2 regions of the Pseudomonas sp. P65(2024) genome follow, and region 2 is predicted to be linked to the other one. Evidence: predicted binding sites of a transcription regulator. Region 2 holds the regulator's gene; the other holds the start of a gene.
The links. The regulator sigma-54, encoded in region 2, starts transcription at its own class of promoters, with help from an activator protein. The targets are predictions, from matches to a motif close to ANTGGCATNNANNTTGCTNT.
Positions count from the first base shown of each region.

Region 1: a site for sigma-54 is predicted at 2,127-2,146, ahead of flgB (flagellar basal body rod protein FlgB). Genes of this name have one in related genera too.

Region 1 covers NZ_JBLIYX010000012.1:50,202-56,139, reverse strand. Annotated here, with positions in the region: gene AC25MA_RS16950 (autotransporter family protein) at 1-1,858, opposite strand, end outside; gene flgB (flagellar basal body rod protein FlgB) at 2,194-2,601, shown strand; gene flgC (flagellar basal body rod protein FlgC) at 2,604-3,047, shown strand; gene flgD (flagellar hook assembly protein FlgD) at 3,061-3,753, shown strand; gene flgE (flagellar hook protein FlgE) at 3,784-5,106, shown strand; gene AC25MA_RS16925 (hypothetical protein) at 5,176-5,370, shown strand; gene flgF (flagellar basal-body rod protein FlgF) at 5,533-5,938, shown strand, end outside.
Region 2 covers NZ_JBLIYX010000016.1:35,510-41,447, forward strand. Annotated here, with positions in the region: gene AC25MA_RS19830 (KpsF/GutQ family sugar-phosphate isomerase) at 1-485, shown strand, start outside; gene AC25MA_RS19835 (KdsC family phosphatase) at 486-1,010, shown strand; gene lptC (LPS export ABC transporter periplasmic protein LptC) at 1,019-1,591, shown strand; gene lptA (lipopolysaccharide transport periplasmic protein LptA) at 1,578-2,102, shown strand; gene lptB (LPS export ABC transporter ATP-binding protein) at 2,103-2,828, shown strand; gene AC25MA_RS19855 (RNA polymerase factor sigma-54) at 3,002-4,501, shown strand; gene hpf (ribosome hibernation-promoting factor, HPF/YfiA family) at 4,580-4,888, shown strand; gene ptsN (PTS IIA-like nitrogen regulatory protein PtsN) at 4,901-5,365, shown strand; gene rapZ (RNase adapter RapZ) at 5,368-5,938, shown strand, end outside.

The DNA of each region.
Region 1 (5,938 bases), on a different contig from region 2:
CGGCAATGCCATCGCGCTGCTGCTGGCTGGCGTCGCTGTACAGCGACTGCATCCACACGCCGGAGGCGCGGCGTGCCTCGTCGGCGCGAGGGGCGCGCAGGCTGCTGGAGCGGTTGTCGATGGCGTTGCCGATCAGTCGCTGGCTGGCCATGGCGGCCTGGCGGGCACCGTCGCTGACGTCCGGCGCCAGTTGCTCGGCGAGCCTGGCCAGTTGCGCCTCGTCGGCGCTGGCGGCGGCGAGGAACAGTGGGTCATGGTTGCCCAGGCGTGCCAGCAGGCCGGCTTCGGCCAGGTTGCCCAGGGCACGCTGTGCATTGCTGTCGCCACCCTGTTGGGCGACGATCTGCGCCAGGTCCTCGGTCGGCTTGGTGCTGACGGTGACGTAGACCTTGTTGTCATCGAGCGTGCTGCTCAGCACGTTGAGCATGGCCGAAGTGCTGGCGACCTGGGGCTTGGCGCTGACCTGCAGGCCGCTGGCGTCGAGGACCTGCACCTGGCCGGCCTCGAGCAGCAGGTAGCGGCTGCCGCTGGCCTCGAAGTCGGTGTCCTCCGGCTCCAGCAGGATCCGCGCGTTCTGGGCGAACTCGGCGATGCCGCTGACCTTGAGCACTGCCGTGTCCGGGTCGGTGCTGCTTGCCAGCCACAGGCCCAGCGCCGAGTTGTCGGCAATCCTCAGGTTGCCGTCGAGGGTGGTGTGAAGGCTGTGCAGGGTGAAGGTAGTGGGTGGCTCGCTGCTGTCCCCCACATCGATCCAGCCACCGTTTGCCAGGCGGATGCTGTTGCTGCCGGGGGATCCGTAGGCGACGCCATAGGTGCTGTCGCCTTCGACCTCGATGTTGGCCAGGCCGACAAGGTCGCCGTAGATCTTGCTGCCCTGGCGCATGATCAGCTCGACCGGGCGGTTGCTGGCGGTGGCGTCGATGGCGACTTTGGCCCAGATCTCGCCGCTGTTGAAGATGTTCAGGTCACCGTTGGCCTTGTACCCGGGTTGCAGGCCGGGGCCGTCGAAGGCGGTATTGCCAATGCGGATGGCGGTGTCGCCGGCCACGATCCTGCCGCTGTTTTCGATATGACGTCCCAGGCTGTCGAACAGGGTCGCGCCGTCGAGCACGATGGCTTGGGAGCCTTGGTCACCAGCGAAAATCTGGCCCTGATTGTCGATGCCGGCCAGTACGGTCGGCCGGTTGGCGGCATCCGTGGTGGCGTGGATGGCGATGGCGCCCGGGCCCGTCGCGCTGATCTCGCCGCGGTTGACCACCCGCTCTTCCAGGTTCGCCCCTGCCAGGTTGATGGCCCGTGAGTTGCGGCCGGTGGCGATGATGCGGGCGCCTGCGGCATTGATCAGGCCGCCATGGATGCGGCTGATGTTGCTACCGGAGCTGGACAGGTCGATGCCGTAGGTGGGGCCGCCATTGTTGTACGAGAAGCTGCTGCCGGCCTTGAGCAACCCTTCGTTGGTCAGGTCGTCGTCGACGGTGCTGGCGCTCAGGCGCAGGGCGGCACCGTCGAGGCTGGTAGTGACAACATTGCCGCGGTTGGTCAGGAAGCCGCCGATGTTGGTGCCGCTGATACGGATACCGTCGCTGCGATGGATCAGGTCGACAGCGTTCGTGTCGTTGTCGTTGATTACACTGCCAAGCGTCATGTTGCCCGCCACCAGGCTGTTCGCGAGAGCGATCGCGTCCTGCTGGCGGCCGGTGAAGCTGCCGGTGAACTCGAGGTCGTCGGCAAAGGACTGGTGGTCACCCCTGTAGCCGGCATCGGTCAGTGCAATGGTCTGGGGCAAAGCCAGGGCGGGGGCGGGAATGGCGCCGATCAGGAGGGCCAGGAGGGTCTTGCGCAGGTTAAGCGGTGGCACGGTTTCGTTCCTTTGAAATCGTAATGAAAGCGGCGCGCATCCATGCGGGCAACAACCGTGATCGCGTAGGCTGGTGCGCGAGGACGCGGATGCTATCGCGATTGGTGGCTAAATGACATGTCGAATTGACGTCAATTTTTTGTTTTGCCGCTTTTGCCGCCTGGCAATTGCCGCTTGCCGAGTTCGATGCGGAAGCACATTGCCGCTTTTCTGGCATCGCCAGTGTCCTGATATCTGGCTAGCCCCCGCTTTACTTGGGGTTGCGCAGGTTGGCACAGCCCTTGCTAAAGCCTAAGCCAACGAAACTCTGGTCAACCTTTGAAGGTTTCCCCGATATGAGCATCAGCTTCGACAAGGCGCTTGGCATCCACGAAAAGGCATTGGGCTTCCGTGCCCAGCGTGCCGAGGTGCTGGCCAACAACATCGCCAACGCCGACACGCCCAACTACAAGGCGCGTGACATGGACTTCTCTTCGGTGCTCGCCGCCGAGGCCGACAAACAGCAGAACGGACGTATCGCCCTGGACCGCACCAACAGCCGTCACATCGAGGCCGAAGGCCTGGCGATGATGGACGACACGTTGCAGTACCGCACCCCGATGCAGCCGTCGATCGACCAGAACACCGTGGACGCGCAGATCGAGCAATCGAACTACACCGAAAACGCCGTTGGCTTCCAGGCCAGCTTCACCCTGCTCAACAGTAAATTCAAAGGGCTGGTATCGGCCCTGCGTGGAGAGTGACCATGTCCCTTGCCAGTGTCTTCAACATCGCCGGTAGCGGCATGAGCGCGCAGAATACGCGCCTGAACACCGTCGCTTCGAACATCGCCAACGCCGAGACGGTGTCCTCGAGCATCGACCAGACCTACCGCGCTCGTCATCCGGTGTTCGCCACCACCTTCCAGCAGGCTCAGGGCGGCGCGGGCCAGTCGCTGTTCGAGGATCAGGGCGAGGCGGGGCAGGGCGTCCAGGTCAAGGGCATCATCGAGGACCAGAGCAACCTCGAGGCCCGCTACGAGCCGAACCACCCGGCGGCGAACAAGGACGGCTACGTCTACTACCCGAACGTCAACGTGGTCGAGGAGATGGCCGACATGATCTCCGCCAGTCGCGCGTTCCAGACCAACGCCGAACTGATGAACACCGCCAAGAACATGATGCAGAAAGTGCTGACCCTGGGTCAGTAAGCAGGGAGCCGTAATGACTACCACCAATACCGATACCAAGGTCGGCAGCGGCTATCTGGATTCGCTGCAGAAGCCTGCCAACAAGAGCAACACCGGGCAGGCCGGCAGCGCGCTGGGCAAGGATGCGTTCCTGCAGTTGCTGGTGACGCAGATGAAGAACCAGAACCCGCTGGATCCCCAGGACAACGGCGAATTCGTCGCGCAGTTGGCCCAGTTCAGCAGCCTCGAGGGCATCCAGTCGCTGAAGGAGTCGGTCGACGGCATCCTCACCGGCATTGGTTCGTCCCAGGCGCTGCAGGCCACTTCGCTGGTCGGTCGCTCGGTGATCGTGGCGAGCGACAAGGCGGTGGTCGACACCACCAAGAGCTTCAATGGCCAGGTCGTGGTGCCGTCGAACATCACCGAGGGCAAGGTCAGCATCAAGGACAAGGATGGCAACGTGGTCAAGACCATCGACCTGGGGGCGCGCAAGGCCGGTACCGCCGACTTCATCTGGGACGGCAAGAACGAGAAGGGCGAGGCGGTCGAGCCGGGCACCTATACCTTCAGTGCCGAGACCAAGGTCGACGGCAAGGCCAAGACGCTGGCCACGCTGCTGCCGGCCAAGGTCAACAGTGTCAGCTTCCAGAACGGCAGCGAGATGATGCTCGACCTGGCCGGTATCGGCAAAGTCGGCATCTCCAAAGTAACCACCATCGGAATCTAACGCCGCAGCATCGGCACAAGGAGCGAGTAAATGTCTTTCAATATCGGCCTTAGCGGTCTCTACGCGGCGAACAAGGCTCTGAACGTTACCGGCAACAACATTGCCAACGTCGCCACCACCGGTTTTAAATCGTCGCGCGCCGAGTTCGGCGACCAGTATTCGCAGTCCATCCGTGGCACCGCCGGCGGCAAGACCCAGGTAGGCAGCGGCGTGAAGACCATGGCGGTCTCGCAGATGTTCAACCCGGGCAACATCAATGGCACCGGCCAGGCGCTGGACATGGCCATCGACGGCAACGGCTTCTTTGCCCTGAATGACAACGGCTCGCGGATTTACACCCGCTCCGGCGCCTTCTACAGCGACAAGGAAGGCTACGTGGTCAACGCCAACGGCGCCAACCTGCAGGGTTATCCGGTGGATGAAAACGGCAAGGTCATCCAGGGGTCGCTGACCAACCTGAAGATCGATACCTCGAACCTGTCGCCGAAGCCGACGGGTCGCATTTCCGAAACGGTCAACCTGAACTCCAGCGACGCAGCGCCGACAGTTGCGCCGTTCGATCCGACCAATGTCAAAAGCTACAACTACACCTTCAATACCCCGGTCTACGACAGCCAGGGCAACGAACACCAGATGAACCAGTATTTCGTCAAGGATGCCGGTACCAACTCCTGGACCATGTACACCACCATCGATGGTCGCAATCCGGCCGACCCCACCTTGTCCACTCCGCTGGTCAACAAGCTGCCGTTCACCTCGGCAGGCAAGCTGGATACCGCCGCAATGGCTGCCGGGCCGGTCGCAGGTGGCTTGACCGTCGCTGCCGACAAGACCTTCCAGCTGGCCAACTGGGTGCCGGCCGAGAAGAACGCCGCAGGCGCCTGGGTAGGCAATGGTGCCACCGCACGCACCGGTGGTGTGACCCTGGACATGCTGGCCACCACTCAGTACAACGCGGCCTCGGCCACCACTGCCAAGGACCAGGATGGCTATGCCACCGGTGAGCTCGCCGGCCTGACCGTGGATCAGAGCGGCAACCTGTTCGCCAACTTCACCAACGGCCAGAACAAGGTCATCGGTCAGGTGGTGATCGCCAACTTCGCGAACCTGCAGGGGCTGACCCCTGTCGGCGCCACCGCCTGGAAAGAGTCCTACGCTTCGGGCGTGCCGATCATCGGCGAGCCGGACACCGGTACCCTGGGTCGTATCGCGGGCAGTTCCCTGGAAGACTCCAACGTCGACCTGACTGGCGAGTTGGTCAACCTGATCAAGGCGCAGAGCAACTACCAGGCCAACGCCAAGACCATTTCCACCGAAAGCACCATCATGCAGACCATCATCCAGATGACCTGATGATCGTGGCGTGAAAAAGCCCCTGCTTGCGGGGGCTTTTTCACGTCTGGCACAGCGGAGGGCAAAGCCATGAAGAAACTGTCGATGCTCGTGGCGGTGGCGGGCGCACTGTTGATCGCGCTCTCGCTGCGCGCCGCGCCGGCGCCCTGGTATCAGTGGCAAAGCCTGGCGACCGGGCGCTACATGTGCTCGGCCACCGATCCGGGCGAGGGCTGGAAGCGTCATTCCGGGCCCTACAACAATGGCGCGTGTCGGAACAACTGACGGGGTGTTGCCGCCTGCGGCAAACATTCGCCGACAAACTGACGCTTTTTGTCTTGGCGTGGCCCTGAATGCCCCGTACTCAAAGGGTTGCGTCAGTTTGGTTCGATATTTGCTTTACCCTTGCCAACGATAGCGCGGCAAGGTTCGCGTAGAGGAGATGCTGTGGACAAGATGCTTTACGTGGCCATGACCGGCGCCAGCCAGAACGCGCTGGCGCAGAAGGCCCATGCCAACAACCTGGCGAACGTTTCCACCAACGGCTTCCAGCGTGACCTGGAGCAGGCGCGTTCGATGCCGGTGTTCGGCGACAGCTTTCCGGCACGCGCCTTCGCCATGACCGAGCGCCCGGCCACCGATTTCAGCGAGGGTGCGCTGGTCGAGACCGGTCGGGAGCTGGATGTGGCGGTTGCCGGCAAGGGTTTCATCGCCGTGCAGGCACCAGACGGTAGCGAAGCCTACGTGCGCACCGGCAGCCTGAACATCGACGCCCTGGGCGTGCTGCGTGCTGGCAACGGCATGCCGGTGATCGGCAATGGCGGTCCCATCGCCATTCCGCCGGAGCAGAAGG
Region 2 (5,938 bases):
CGCTGGGCGACGCCCTGGCCATCGCCCTGCTCGAGGCCCGCGGCTTCACCGCCGAGGATTTCGCCTTCTCCCACCCCGGGGGCGCGTTGGGTCGTCGCCTGCTGCTGAAGGTCGAGAACGTCATGCATGCCGGCGAGGAGCTGCCCCTGGTGAAGCGCGGCACCCTGCTCAAGGACGCGCTGCTTGAAATGTCTCGTAAGGGTCTGGGCATGACCGTGGTCCTGGGTGACGACGGCAAGCTCGCCGGCGTGTTCACCGACGGTGACCTGCGCCGCAGCCTGGACCGCAACATCGACGTGCACAAGACCCTCATCGACGAGGTCATGACCGTGCACGGCAAGACCGCCCGCGCCGAGATGCTCGCCGCCGAGGCGCTGAAGATCATGGAAGACCACAAGATCAGCGCGCTGGTGGTCGTCGATCAGGAAGACCGCCCGACCGGCGCCCTGAACATGCACGACCTGCTGCGCGCCGGAGTGATGTAAATGAACCAGGACCTGATGCAACGCGCCAAGGCCATCAAGCTGGCGGTGTTCGACGTCGACGGCGTGCTCACCGACGGCCGCCTGTACTTCCTCGAGGACGGCAGCGAGTTCAAGACCTTCAACACCCTCGACGGCCACGGCATCAAGATGCTCATGGCCGCGGGCGTGACCACCGCGATCATCAGCGGGCGCAAGACCCCGGTGGTCGAGCGCCGGGCGAAGAACCTCGGCATCCCGCACCTGTTCCAGGGCCGCGAGGACAAACTGGTGGTGCTCGACGGCCTGCTCGCCGAACTCAATCTAAGCTATGAACAGGTCGCCTACCTCGGCGACGACCTGCCCGACCTGCCGGTTATCCGCCGCGTCGGCCTGGGCATGGCGGTGCACAACGCCGCGGCATTCGTTCGCCAGCACGCCCATGGCGTTACCCAGGCTCGCGGCGGCGAAGGCGCCGCCCGCGAGTTCTGCGAACTGATCATGCAGGCCCAGGGCACCCTGGACGCTGCCAACGCCCATTACCTGTAAGGCTGCCCATGCTCAGCAAGAAGATCAGAAATGTCGCGCTGCTAGGCGGGATCGCCGCCGTGCTCGTTGCAGTAGGCTATTGGAATATCAGCCCGGAGAGCTTCCTCGACCAGCCGCAGGCCCAGGTCGACCAGAGCGCCATCGACTACTATGCGATCAACGCCCACAGCCTGCAGTTCCTGCCCGACGGCAAGCTGCAGTACGAGATGACCGCCGCCAAGGTCGAGCATTTGAAGGCCAGCGAGGTCACCCTGGTGACCACGCCCGACCTGCACATGTACCGTGGCACCGAGTATCCCTGGCACGTGCAGAGCAAGCGCGCCGAGGTCAATCCGGACGGCACCGAGGTCGAGCTGATCGACGATGTGCGCGTGGCGCGCACCGACGAGAAGCAACGTGAAACCATCATCACCAGCACACGCATGACCGTGTTCCCGCAGAAGCAATATGCGCAGACCGAGCAAGCCGTTAGAATCGACGGCGCCGGTGGCACGACTACGGGCAAAGGAATGAAAGCGTATTTGAAAGAAGGCAGGATGGACCTGCTCTCTAACGTAAGAGGACAGTATGAGGCTCGTTAAAACCATCCCCCTTCTGCTCAGCCTGGGCGTAGCACTGGGAAGCGCGAGCGCCTTCGCCCTGCCGAACGACCGTGACCAGCCGATCCGCATCCAGGCGGACAACGCCCACCTGGACGACAAGCAGGGCGTTGCCACCTATACCGGCGACGTGATCATCACCCAGGGTTCGATGATGATCAAAGGCAACACCGTGACCATGACCCGCGCCGCCTCCGGCGACATCGACGTGGTCACCTCGGTGGGCAACCTGGCCTACTTCGAGCAACAGCAGAGCGCCGCCAAGCCCGACAAGATGAAAGGCTGGGCCGTGACCATCCAGTACCAGGCGCAGAAAGACATGGTGATCCTCACCGATCGCGCCAAGGTCGAGAACGAAGGCAACACCACCGAAGGCGAGAAGATCGTCTACAACACCAAGACCCAGGTGGCTACCGCCGGTCGCGGTGGCAACGTGACTGCACCACGTCAGCGCATCGACATGGTCATTCAACCGAAGAAAAAGGCCGAGTAAATGGCAACCCTCAAAGCCCAGCACCTGGCCAAGAGCTACAAGGGCCGGCAGGTCGTTCGCGACGTCAGCCTGTCCATCGACAGCGGCCAGATCGTCGGCCTGCTAGGCCCCAACGGCGCCGGCAAGACCACCTGTTTCTACATGATCGTCGGCCTGGTCCAGGCCGACCAAGGTCGCGTGCTGATCGACAGCCTCGACGTCAGCCACCAACCCATGCACGGGCGCGCCAAGGCCGGTATCGGCTACCTGCCGCAGGAAGCCTCGATCTTCCGCAAGCTGTCGGTGGCCGACAACATCATGGCCATCCTCGAGACACGCAAGGACCTCGACCGTGACGGTCGGCGCAAGGAGCTGGAAAGCCTGCTGCAGGAGTTCCACATCAGCCATATCCGCGACAACCTCGGCATGAGCCTCTCCGGCGGCGAACGCCGCCGCGTCGAGATCGCCCGTGCCCTGGCCACCGCGCCCAAGTTCATCCTGCTGGACGAACCCTTTGCCGGTGTCGACCCGATCTCTGTCGGCGACATCAAGCAGATCATCCACCACCTCAAGAACAAGGGTATCGGCGTCCTGATCACCGACCACAACGTTCGCGAGACCCTGGACATCTGCGAGACCGCCTACATCGTCAACGATGGCCAGCTGATCGCCGAAGGCGACGCCGAGACCATCCTGGCCAACCAGCTGGTCAAGGAAGTATACCTGGGGCACGAGTTCCGACTCTGACCCTGGCCTGCCCGGAGCACTGGCGCAGGCGCCTGTTCGAGGCTTAAGTTGTTACAGTGCTCTAGGCAAACGCTGCAATTTCAGGCATATAACTTGCTTAAAATCGGCGCCCAGGCGCCCTCCGTGTAGTGGATGGCGCATGCGCGCCGGCAACAAGGTATCAAGCCCCAGCCATGAAACCATCGCTCGTCCTAAAAATGGGCCAGCAACTGACGATGACCCCGCAGTTGCAACAGGCCATCCGTCTGCTTCAGCTCTCCACCCTGGACCTCCAGCAGGAAATCCAGGAAGCGCTGGAGTCCAATCCGATGCTCGAACGTCAGGAAGACGGCGAGGACTTCGACAACAGCGACCCGATGGCGGACAACGCCGAGAACAAGCCGGCCGCCGAAGTCCAGGACAACAGCTTCCAGGAAACCAGTACCAGCAGCACCGCGGAAAACCTCGAAGACGGCGAATGGGCCGAGCGCATTCCCAACGAACTGCCGGTCGACACCGCCTGGGAGGACATCTACCAGACCAGCGCCAGTAGCCTGCCGAGCAATGATGACGACGAGTGGGACTTCACCACCCGCACCTCGGTCGGCGAGAGCCTGCAGAGTCACCTGCTGTGGCAGCTCAACCTGGCGCCGATGTCCGACACCGACCGCCTGATCGCCGTCACCCTGATCGACAGCATCAACGGCCAGGGCTACCTGGAGGACTCCCTCGAGGAAATCTGCGCAGGCTTCGACCCGGAACTCGACATCGAGTTGGACGAGGTCGAGGCGGTGCTGCACCGCATCCAGCAGTTCGAACCCGCCGGCATCGGCGCCCGCTCCCTGGGCGAATGCCTGCTGCTGCAACTGCGCCAACTGCCGGCCTCGACGCCTTGGATGGGTGAGGCCCAGCGCCTGGTCACCGACTTCATCGACCTGCTCGGCAGCCGCGACTACAGCCAGCTGATGCGCCGCATGAAGCTCAAGGAAGACGAGCTGCGCCAGGTCATCGAACTGGTGCAGACCCTCAACCCGCGCCCCGGCTCGCAGATCGAGTCCAGCGAGCCCGAGTACGTCGTGCCCGACGTCATCGTGCGCAAGGACAGCGAGCGCTGGCTGGTCGAGCTCAACCAGGAAGCGGTACCGCGCCTGCGGGTCAACCCGCAGTACGCCGGCTTCGTTCGCCGCGCCGACACCAGCGCCGACAACACCTTCATGCGCAACCAGCTGCAGGAAGCGCGCTGGTTCATCAAGAGCCTGCAGAGCCGCAACGAGACGCTGATGAAGGTGGCGACACAGATCGTCGAGCACCAGCGCGGCTTCCTCGACCATGGCGACGAGGCCATGAAGCCGCTGGTGCTGCACGATATCGCCGAGGCGGTGGGCATGCACGAGTCGACCATTTCCCGGGTGACCACGCAGAAATACATGCACACCCCGCGCGGCATCTACGAACTGAAATACTTTTTCTCCAGCCACGTGAGCACCGCCGAAGGCGGCGAATGCTCGTCCACGGCGATTCGCGCGATCATCAAGAAACTGGTGGCGGCGGAAAATCAGAAAAAGCCATTGAGTGACAGCAAGATCGCTGGTTTACTGGAGGCACAAGGCATCCAGGTAGCCCGTCGCACCGTCGCCAAGTACCGCGAATCGTTGGGCATCGCCCCATCAAGCGAGCGCAAGCGACTGATGTAGCCCCAGGATGTGCCACAGCGTTTCAGTGGCAGGTGCAAGACCTGCCTCTTTATGCACGGGCAACAAAGGAGAAGCTGTATGCAAGTCAACATCAGTGGACAGCATGTAGAAGTCACCCAACCACTGCGCGATTACGTGCTCGAGAAGCTCGCCCGCGTGGAGGGTCATTTCGACAAGATCACCAATGCGACGGTGATCATGAAGGTCGAGAAGCTGCAGCAGAAGGTGGAAGCCACACTCCAGATTCCCGGTGGCGAAGTCGTCGCCAACGCCGAACACCAAGACATGTACGCGGCGATCGACGCCCTGGCCGACAAACTCGATCGCCAACTGAAAAAACACAAGGAAAAACAGCAAAGCCTGCTGCAAGGCGCAGCCGCCCGCTGATCCCCCTCATCCATGATCCGACTTGAAACCATCCTGACCCCCGGCCGTTCACTCGTGAACGTGCCGGGCGGCAGCAAGAAGCGCGCCCTGGAAAAGGTCGCCACCCTGATCGCCGAGCAAGTACCCGAGCTGGAGATGCAAGATGTCTTCGACAAGCTCATCGCTCGGGAAAAACTCGGCTCCACCGGTTTTGGCAATGGCATCGCCATTCCGCACTGCCGGCTTGTGGGTTGCAGCGCGCCAGTAAGCGCCCTGCTGCACCTGGATGCCCCCATTGATTATGACGCCATCGATGGTGCCCCGGTCGACCTGCTGTTCGTCCTGCTGGTCCCGGAAGCTGCCACCGATGCCCACCTTGAACTGCTGCGTCAGATCGCCAGCATGCTAGATCGCAAGGAGGTCCGCGATCGCCTACGTGCCGCCGACAGCAGCGAGACCCTTTACCAGGTCGTCCTGGACGTACAGAACGAGCACTGAACATGCGCCTGATCATCGTCAGCGGCCGCTCCGGCTCCGGTAAGAGTACCGCCCTCGACGTGCTGGAAGACAACGGCTACTACTGCATCGACAACCTGCCCGCCGGGCTGCTGCCGCAGCTGGCGGAAAACGCGCTGCTCAACACCGAGCTGCTGCAACCGAAGGTCGCTGTGTCCATTGATGCGCGCAACCTGCCCAGCCACCTGTCACGCTTCCCCGAACTGCTGACAGATGCACGTTCGCGCCATATCCAGTGCGACGTGCTGTACCTGGACGCCGACGAAGACACCCTGCTCAAGCGCTTCTCGGAAACCCGCCGCCGCCACCCGCTGACCAACGACAGCCGTTCGCTGGCCGAGGCGATCCGCGTGGAAAGCGAGCTGCTCGGCCCGATCGCCGACCTCGCCGACCTGAAGATCGACACCACCAGCCTGAACCTCTATCAACTGCGCGATTCGATCAAGCTGCGCCTGCTCAACCAGCCCGAGCCAGGCACCGCGTTCCTGGTCGAGTCATTCGGTTTCAAGCGTGGCATGCCGGTGGACGCCGACCTGGTGTTCGACGTGCGCTGCC